DNA from 3 places in the Lactiplantibacillus sp. 30.2.29 genome. Region 1 is predicted to be linked to each of the others. Evidence: predicted binding sites of a transcription regulator. Region 1 holds the regulator's gene; each other region holds the start of a gene.
What was found. Region 1 encodes Rex, which represses fermentation and respiration genes when NADH is low (regulators of the CRP and FNR family bind a similar motif). Its sites were predicted from a motif close to TTGTGAANTANTTCACAA; they were not measured.
Positions count from the first base shown of each region.

Region 1 (3,274 bases):
TTTGATGAACGGAATCTGGCCGAGGATACTCTTGAGAAAAGTCGACTTACCGATTCCGTTTGGACCCACGATGGCAATGGCTTCGTGCTTCTTAACGTTTAAGTTATCCGGTTCCGACAGAATATGCCCGTCGTAACCAACTGCGGCATCCTTGACGGTCAAAACGATGTTGCCGCTTTGCTTCGCAGCGTGAAAACCGAAGTGGGCCGTTTTTTCATCACTATCAGGACGGTCGATCCGGTCCATCTTGGCCAACTGTTTCCGCCGCGCTTGAGCTCGTTTGGTCGTCGAGGCCCGCACGATATTCCGGTTGACAAAGTCTTCAAGCTTGCTAATCTCGGCTTGTTGCTTTTCGTAATGCTTCCACTGAGCTTGAATCCGAGCGGCCTTTTCTTGCACAAACTGGTCGTAGTTCCCAGTATAGTGTACCATTTCGTGATGTGACAGGTCGTACACTTCATTGACGACGCGGTCTAGGAAGTAACGGTCATGGCTGACGATCAGTAGGGCACCGGAATAGGATTGTAAGTAACTTTCCAGCCACGTCAACGTTTCGACGTCCAAGTGGTTGGTCGGTTCGTCCAGGATCAGCAAATCGCGCTTTTCTAGCAGTAGCTTTGCTAAGGCCAGTTGAGTTTTTTGTCCACCGGAAAGTTCGGTGACCGACTTGTCATAAACATCGGCATCGAACTGAAAACCGTGTAGGACACCACGGATTTCGGCCTGGTAGCCATAGCCATTTTTCTGTTGAAATTCTGTCTGAACTTGGTCGTAAGTTTTTAAGGTTTGTTGGTAGGCCTGGTCATCGTTCATGATGGCGGGATCGCTGAGCTGATTTTCAAGCGCATGCATCCGCTTCTCAATGGCGTGTAGTTCAGCAAACACGCTGCTCATTTCTTCCCAGATCGTATTTTGACTATCCAATCCTTGGTCTTGAGCTAAGTAACCGATCGTTAGACCCTTGCGCATCGATATTTGGCCTTCGTCAGGCACGGTCTCGCCGGCAATCATTTTAAGTAAGGTTGATTTACCAGCACCGTTGCGGCCGACTAAGGCAACGCGGGCGTGTTCTTGGATGTCCATTTGTACGTTATCGAACAAGACATCGGCGCCAAAACGCCGCATAACTTGCTGTACTTGTAGTAAAATCACGCTTTATTAAGCTCCTTTCACATTTGATTCGTGAGATAATTGTAGCATATTGTTACGGTTCGACCCAATTATTCGGAATAATAAGTAATTATTATTTCACAAAGTCGCAGGTTATGCTAGAATAGTGTCAGCAAATTCACAAACTTTTGATTGGGAGGAAACGTCCGAATGGCAGAGACAAAGATTCCACGGGCAACGGCAAAACGATTACCAATTTATTATCGCTATTTGAATATTTTACTAGACGCAGATAAGAAACGGGTATCGTCAACTGAATTGTCCGAGGCGGTTAAAGTAGATTCAGCAACGATTCGGCGTGATTTTTCGTATTTTGGGGCCCTCGGTAAACGCGGGTATGGATACGATGTTGAAACGCTGCTGGCATTTTTCAAAAAAATTCTAAATCAGGACACGCTAACCAACGTCGCGCTGATTGGGGTCGGTAATTTAGGCCACGCCCTGTTGAATTTTAATTTCCATAAAAATAGTAATGTCCGGATCTCAGCGGCTTTTGATGTTAATGAAGCCATTGCAAATACGGTCCAGAGTGGGGTTCCCGTCTATCCAATGACGGAACTCAAAAAGCAATTGATCGAACAACAGATTGAAATTGCCATCTTAACGGTGCCAACAACGGTTGTTCAAAAGATTACCGATGAGTTAGTTGATGCGAATGTTAAAGGCATCATGAACTTTACCCCATTACGGATCTCAGTTCCAGAAACAGTGCGGGTTCAAAACGTTGATTTAACCAATGAATTACAGACCTTAATTTACTTTATTGAACATTATGGTCAACAATTGGGTGACAACGGTCAAGATGAACCAGACGAAGATGAAGATTAGTCTGCGCATGCATCTCAAGATTATGATACCAAAAAGCTTCTCTGAAATAAATTTTCGGAGAAGCTTTTTTGAACGTCTAAATTAATGCCACGAACGAATAAGCGACGCAATCTAATGAAGTGCAGTCAAGAGCGTCGGCACAACGACCGCAGCGTTCATCAAAATATGAGACGTCATCGAAGTCTGAATTCGGCCGGTATGTTGATAAAGCCAGCAGAACAGCAATCCAACGAAGGCGTAGAGAATTAGATGACCGTCCGCGTGGGCGAGGCTGAAGAGAAAGCTCGAAATCAAGGCGGCCCCGATTTTGCCGGTCACCGCACTCAAGTTACCAAAGATGACCTTGCGGAAGACGATTTCTTCCATAATTGGGGCACCCACGATAATGGCTAAGAAAAATACCGGGTATTGTTGCCCAACGGTGAGTAGGGTCGACGTATTGTTGGAAGCCGTCGATTGCCCCAACATCGCAGTTATTTTAAGAATCAGAACTTGGCCGACAATGACTAGGACGAGCCCAATCAGGCCCCATAGAATGGCGACCAGCCAGTTACTGCGCTGCTGCTCAACGGCGTTTTTGGCTGTCATTCGGCGTGCTAGCCACAGCAATAGCAGTGCGCCGACCAAGTAGTCGACCGTTTGAATCAAGAAGACTTGGGACCCCAGTTGATGAAAGGCGGCCACTAAGACGCTTGGTAGCGCATAAACAATAAAATAAATAATCAGAATTAAGATTGATTGGCGGCGATTAACCATCAGCTCACGTCCTTTTTGAAAGTTTGTTCGATTTTTTCATTAACACACGCATTGTGTTCGTTAATTTATCATGAATCATGATTAAATCATGGTGTTTTCTGAGTTCAAGCCCGCCAGCTGAGACCCGCTGGAAACAGTGCGAATTTGCGTAAACCTACTGTTGTGGTGACGTCCTAAGCCGGCTTCCAGGCATTCTGGGCAATGGCCGGAACGTGGTGGACACAGATTTAAGCCGAAGCCCACGTCTTAAATACTGGTCTTTCATGTCTCCTGCAATATGGATGAAACGTGTTCGGGTCAGACTGGGACTTCCGGTTAGCTACGCCAGAACGCCAAGCGGAAATGCACCGCTTAACGCCCTGGCTAGGCTAATCCTCAGTCCCAACCCGTCTGAACCTCACACTCTGAGAAACACTTGGCCTTGCCCAGAATACCTTCCAGCCGGGATGGTATTCGAAAGGCGGACATGTGCGGACCCAACTTTTGGTTGGATTAGTCGTTGGTTCCTTGGTACAGGTCC
Region 1 covers NZ_JAGYGU010000015.1:31,729-35,002, forward strand. Annotated here, with positions in the region: gene KGF65_RS09735 (ABC-F family ATP-binding cassette domain-containing protein) at 1-1,152, opposite strand, end outside; gene KGF65_RS09740 (redox-sensing transcriptional repressor Rex) at 1,321-1,998, shown strand; gene KGF65_RS09745 (CPBP family intramembrane glutamic endopeptidase) at 2,110-2,754, opposite strand.

Region 2 (3,274 bases), on a different contig from region 1:
ATCTGGCTGATTGTCTGCGTCTTCATCGGCGGATTGCTGCTGTTCATACTTAGGCTTAGCCGCATTTTCACCAGCAATTTTACCAAAAATCAAGCATTCAGCTAAATTACCGCCGCCTTGATATTGATTGGCACAGATGCCACCAAGTTCACCGGCACCATACAAGTGGGGAATCGGCTGCGCATTTGTGTCCAAAATTTCGGCACGTTGATTGCGTCGAGGACCGCCCTGAGTATTGAGAACATTATTGGTTAGTTTGAGCGCATAATACGGACCATCATCAAATGCTCGCATCGTGTCAATCTTCCGGTTAAACGCATAGTCCGTGCCGCTCTCAACAAAATAATTAAAATCATGAATCGTCTTAGACAAAATTTCGCTATCAGCTTCCATAATCCGTGCTAAATCCTTTAGATTGGCCGCTTTTACGACTAAGTCAGACAGATTGTCAATTGGATTGTGCTGGCTGGCTGTCATCTGCTGATACTGAGTTTCATCAAAGACTAGGTATGGATGGACATTTGTCCGAGGAACTCGCCACATACCGTGATCATAAATGTGACCATGGCGGTTTGGTTCACTCTCATCGAAGTAACGGCTGCCGTCATCCGCAACTGTGATCACGCTACCATGGTTCACTTCAGGCCATCCTAAGATCAACCGGCCCCGTTCACCTTTAGGCACAGCGACTGATAACCCATGCAAGAAGCCAAGTGATTCGTAGTTTTGCATGTGCCATAAGTCAGCACCGACTTCTTGGGCCATTTTGACACCGGCACCCTTGTTAAACATCGTTCCAAGCGGGGCTAAATGTTCCGCACCCAGATAATCCTGAACGGCTTGCGGATCATTTTCAAACCCACCACAGGCGAGGACCACCCCATTTAGTGCGCGAACATTAACTAAACCATGATGGCGCTCGATTTGAACACCGATAATTGTTTTGGTCGTCGGGTCTTGAATCAAATGCTGAGCTGGCGAGCTCAACCATACGTCGATCTGCTGTTGGCGACCAATGACTTTTTGCCGTAAAATTTTCCACAACGCCGCATCAAAGATGCCATGATGAACAGTTGTGAAGTCATAAGATTCCACACCCGCATACTCTGGAAATTCGTGGACAGCGCTGTCTAATGAAATGGGCGTATCAGCTGGCGTAAAATCATTCTTAACACTGACTGGGTCAACATCAAGATATTTTTGAACATAATCACGCATATTCGACATACCCTCAACGAAAGTGTCGACCATTTCTTCATCAAGTTGCATCGGTGCTGTCAAATTCTGATAATATTTCTTACCTTCATCAAAACTATCAACCGTCCCTAGCAGTTGTGCGGAGTAACGCGTATTCCCACCTTCATGTCCATTCGGGGCGGCATCGGCTAATAAGACCTTCGCTTTTGCGTCCGCGGCAAACCGGGCAGCAGTTGCACCAGCACCACCAAACCCAATAACCACCGTGTCATACTGATAATCCCAGTTAACTTGATCTACTTTTTTGAGCACATTGACCATCCTTTCTGAATCCAATGATGATTAATCTAACCTGTTATTTAAATCACAAGTAGTAGTCTTTTTTGTTTACACCCGTATTATATAACCGCTTTCATTTTGAGAAAAATAACAATCTGATTTTTTATCATTACAAATCAGTTATGGGTTATACTTTAATTTAACAGTAATACTTATAAAAGGCGGCGATTTTTTGGATAACAAGTTATTAACTTTTTTAGAAGCCATTCAGCAACACGCTAGTATGACGAAAGCTGCACAAAGTTTATTTGTTAGTCAGCCTTATATTAGTCGGACCATCAAAAGCGCTGAGCTACATTTTGGCACGAACCTCATCGATCGTGAACACCGTCCACTGGAACTAACTTACGCGGGCGAACGATTACTATCCTATTTACAAAGCGACGCCCGCCTACATCAGATGATGAACACCGAACTCAGAGAAATCAGTCAAAACAAATATCAGAGTATGACCATCGGGATTACGCCACCAATGGCTGACACCTGGTTTAGCCAGACGCTACCTGATTTTTATCGCCATTTTCCAAATATCCGAACTAAGATTTTAGAAATCACGACCTCAAAGGCTGAAGCGCTACTAGCCAGTCATCAACTAGACTTCTTCATTGGCAAAACGATTCACCAGGAACATATCAAAACGGTTCCACTACAAACTATCTCACTTTCGTTGGTTATTCCTCAAACGGCTCGGTTATATCAGCCCAATCAATTTTGGCGTCCCTTTACGTCCACGACATTAACCAGTATGAATGGTGAACCGGTCATTCGAACGGTCGGCGAAGCTCGTTTTCAAGAACTCGTCGATCATTATTTCGCAGATAAAGGTGTACAGACCATTCCACTGATTGAAGTCAACGATTCGCGTTTTGCACTTAGCTTAACCCTCCAGGGGCTTGGCAGCATCGTCCTTGCAACTGAAATGCTGGCGAAAATGGCAGCTGAACCTACTCAGTATCCCATCAATGCTTTCAAACTGCCGACCAGTGAGCTGAGTCTTGATTTCAGCGTCGCTTACTTACCAAGCCACGTTCTGGCAAAACCAATCGCCTATTTGGTTGACCAAGCCTGTCAGAACTTTAGCCCGGCGATTGATTTTTAGTGTTAGGAAGGAGTGCAGATGATCAGATTGGAAAGTGAAACATATATCGCTCTATGTGATCTTAAAGCATATAATTATAAGGAAAATCACTTGTAATGTACGATTATGTACCAAATAAACATATATTTTGACCTAATTTTCGACATTATATCACGATTTTGTGAGGCGTCAATATTCGATAACGGCCATGGATGTGAGATATGATTTAGCTAAGAAGCGGTCCCGGCACTTTCCGTTTTGGAAAATTGCTGAGACCGCTTTTTTTGATGAAATATTTGACCTTAAGATAACAGTCATCGGAACCACAATCGCTTGTTTAGCATTTAATTCAGCGCGCTTGTCGTTTTATCGCTCAATCCGATATTATCCCACCAAGATGATGTAGTTCCGATAAAACTTGTTGAACTTCAGCCGCCAAGTCCTGATGTAAAGTCATTGGCTTTTTCACTTTAAGTTGCAATTAAAAATACAAAACGGATAATTCATCTGTTTTGTATTGTCTGCTCTATCGTTATTCAAATTGTATGAAAAGCCGCCGTACTGGAACGACCATCGTATATATGAGCCATTAATCAATTAATTTCAATTATTTTCTGTGTCCCAATGTCGTGATTGATTAATATTCATTTTTTTTGCGAC
Region 2 covers NZ_JAGYGU010000007.1:101,871-105,144, forward strand. Annotated here, with positions in the region: gene KGF65_RS05640 (FAD-binding protein) at 1-1,533, opposite strand, end outside; gene KGF65_RS05645 (LysR family transcriptional regulator) at 1,709-2,635, shown strand; gene KGF65_RS16975 (nucleotide pyrophosphohydrolase) at 3,218-3,274, opposite strand, start outside.
Region 2: KGF65_RS05640 (FAD-binding protein) is a predicted target of Rex. The motif match lies at 1,550-1,567, and genes of this name have one in related genera.

Region 3 (3,274 bases), on a different contig from region 1:
TAGACCAAACATGGCAAAACGCTGAGTTTGGTCACTTCCAAAGAAGATGGTCGTGAATGGAATCCACACCTTTGCAGAGGTCGACACCAACCAAATGATGTACGACGCAAACCACATGAAGGTCCCCACGAACGCGAATTTCGCGTTAACACTCACTTCCAACCATTTGTACATCCCGCTGCTGTCAGATTTGACCGCGGCACCAAATTCCGCCATCATCAGTGCGAACGGAATGAAGAACAGCACGGCAGCGACCAGGTAAAATAGAATAGAACTATAGCCCATTAAATAATACGCAACCGTACTATTGGCAAAACCAAAAACGGTGGTGAAGATCATCATTACTAATGCAATTAGCGTAATCTTCTCATTATCTTTTGTTGCCATTATTGCACTTCCCCTTTTATACTGTTGTAAAGCTTAGCTCATTTTAAGATTACCGTAAGCATGCAATAAAGCGCTTTAGTTTTCCTAACAATCGGATGATTTTTCCATGTGATAATCGGTCTAATTATTAAGTTGTTCCATTGAGAAATAATTATTGACGCTAACTATTTCATTAAGGAAATATTCATTTAATAACTAAGTAACTTGGTTTTAACATAACTGCAACATAATTAGGGTATTCTACAGTCATCAGGTTAATCGAGTGACGAAATCAAGGGTAAAAACGGGGTATACATACATGATGAAGAATTTTAGGTTGAAATCAATTTTATGGCTGGTACTGATTGGTTGCGCTTTCGGGATGATGGTCAACGTTGCCAGCAGCTGGATTCCACAAACGACAATTACAGCGCAAGCCTCAAAAAAGCTGACGCAGGCGCAAAAGATCAAGAAAATCAACGCCAAGCTTTCCAAGGCTAACCGGGCCGCAAAGAACTGGATCGCCTATCGCGAATCTGGCTACAGTTATACCGCGCGCAATGGTAAATGTTACGGCCGTTACCAACTATTGCGGTCATACTTACATGGTAACTTATCCCCTGTTAATCAGGAAAAGCGGGCCAACACCTACGTTAAAGGCCGCTACGGCACCTGGGTCAAAGCCAAGAAATTCTGGCAACATCACCACTGGTACTAAACTCAAAAATTGAATCATTCAGACTAAAAACCGCGCGTTTGGCAATGAGATTGTGAATCATTGTTGAACGGGTGGTTTTTGATATTCTAAGATATTAAAGTGATAGATCGCCAGTTTAATCATATTCTGCCAACTGAATTTTAAATATTGCACCTGATACCGCCTACTTAATCACTAGATATTGTGAAAAATATCATTATTTTCGTCAAACCTATTGCAAACTGTAATTATTGCGACTATAATTTGGGCTGTAAATTAGTAATGATAATAATTACAATAAAAGAAGGTAATTGATATGACTGAACGTAATTTTGATTTCCTAATGCCTAGCGTGAACTTTTTTGGCCCCGGTGTGATTAGCAAGATTGGTGACCGTGCCAAGACCCTGGGGATGCACAAACCCGTCATCGTCACGGATAAATTTTTAGAGAGTCTCCCAAACGGTGCCGTTGCCCAAGTCCGGACCTCACTCGACGCTGCTGGGATCGACTATGTTATTTACAATCAAGTCGAACCTAATCCCAAAATTCATAACATTCAAGCCGTCAAAGCACTCTACGAAAGCAACCATGCCGACTCACTGATTACGATTGGCGGCGGTTCTGCGCATGATACTGGTAAGGGCGCGGGAATTATTATGACTAACGGTGACGACATCACCAAGTTAGCCGGGATTGAAACGCTCAAAAACGCCCTGCCACCACTGATTGCGGTCAACACGACTGCCGGAACCGGGTCAGAACTCACCCGCCACTGCGTTATCACCAATGAAGCCACCCATTACAAGTTCGTGGTCGCATCATGGCGGAACATGCCGCTGGTTTCGTTCAACGACCCAACGCTGATGCTGGACGTTCCTAAGGGATTAACCGCCGCTACCGGGATGGACGCTTTCGTTCAGGCGATTGAACCCTTCGTTTCCGTCGACCACAATCCGATTACCGACTCGCAATGTATTCAAGCTATCAAGTTGATTGAATCTTCCTTGCGCGAGGCGGTTGCCAACGGTCATAATCTCGAGGCCCGGACCCACATGGTCGAAGCCGAAATGCTCGCCGGGATGGCCTTCAACAACGCCAACTTAGGCTACGTGCACGCAATGGCCCATCAACTCGGTGGTCAATACGACGCGCCACACGGGGTCTGCTGCGCCCTATTATTACCTTACGTTGAAGAATATAACCTGATTGCTTGCCCAGAACGCTTTGCCGAACTGGCCAAAATAATGGGTGAAAATACCGATGGCTTATCGACCCGCGATGCCGCTGAATTAGCCATTAAAGCGATGAAACAACTCAGTGAAGACGTCGGGATTCCACACTCAATCAAGGAAATCGGCGCCAAAATCGAGGACTTCGAGCACATGGCCAGCAACGCCCTCAAAGACGGCAACGCCTTCTCAAATCCGCGTAAAGGCACCAAGGAAGATATTATCAAGATTTTCCAAGCGGCTTATGACGCGAAGTAAAACCGCGCCTACTGACTGCCCCAGCGTACAAGATAGCTAAAGCTAGCTGCTAGCACTTAAATGGTAGCGGTTTCTGAAACGGCTTGGTTCATCGACTCATCTCTAATGGCCTCGCTCATTAAATGATTACCGATGACTTTACATGTTGAATCATCGTGCAACTACTCATCAAAGCCGGCAACAATACCATCGCGGCATCAAGTCCTAACGATGGGTATCACGCCGTTTAACAGCTGTCAACGGCAATACAGTCAATAAAAAACAACACCGCAGCCAGCGCGATTGCACTAGAGCTGCGGTGTTGTTTTTGTGCTTATTTCAATCTGTTAAAGGCATCAGCCTGAAGCTTATTTGCCAGGCACGTAGTCTTCATCAATAATCAAGACTGGTTTGATGGTCTTACCACTACCAGAATCGGCATTGGCTTGATTGATATCTTCAAACTTGTAGAACTTTTCAGTCTTTTCAAATGGGAACATACCATGTTGATAGAAGTCGATCAACCGTGGAATATCAACGCCAGGAATCGAATCACCCATGTTGACCCCGATGACTTTCTTATCGTCAACGCAAAGGTCGTTCCATGAACTGATGGTAATGTTCTTAGACGTTACGGCGATCAAAGCAGCGGTCCCACCTTGTGCTAAGGCATGGATTGCGGATACCATTACTGGTTCAACACCGGTGGTATCAACGGCGAAGTCAACCCCATAGCCGTGCGT
Region 3 covers NZ_JAGYGU010000011.1:84,050-87,323, forward strand. Annotated here, with positions in the region: gene yjeM (glutamate/gamma-aminobutyrate family transporter YjeM) at 1-387, opposite strand, end outside; gene KGF65_RS07730 (hypothetical protein) at 689-1,084, shown strand; gene KGF65_RS07735 (iron-containing alcohol dehydrogenase) at 1,380-2,552, shown strand; gene KGF65_RS07740 (NAD(P)-dependent alcohol dehydrogenase) at 2,900-3,274, opposite strand, start outside.
Region 3: KGF65_RS07735 (iron-containing alcohol dehydrogenase) is a predicted target of Rex. The motif match lies at 1,266-1,283, and genes of this name have one in related genera.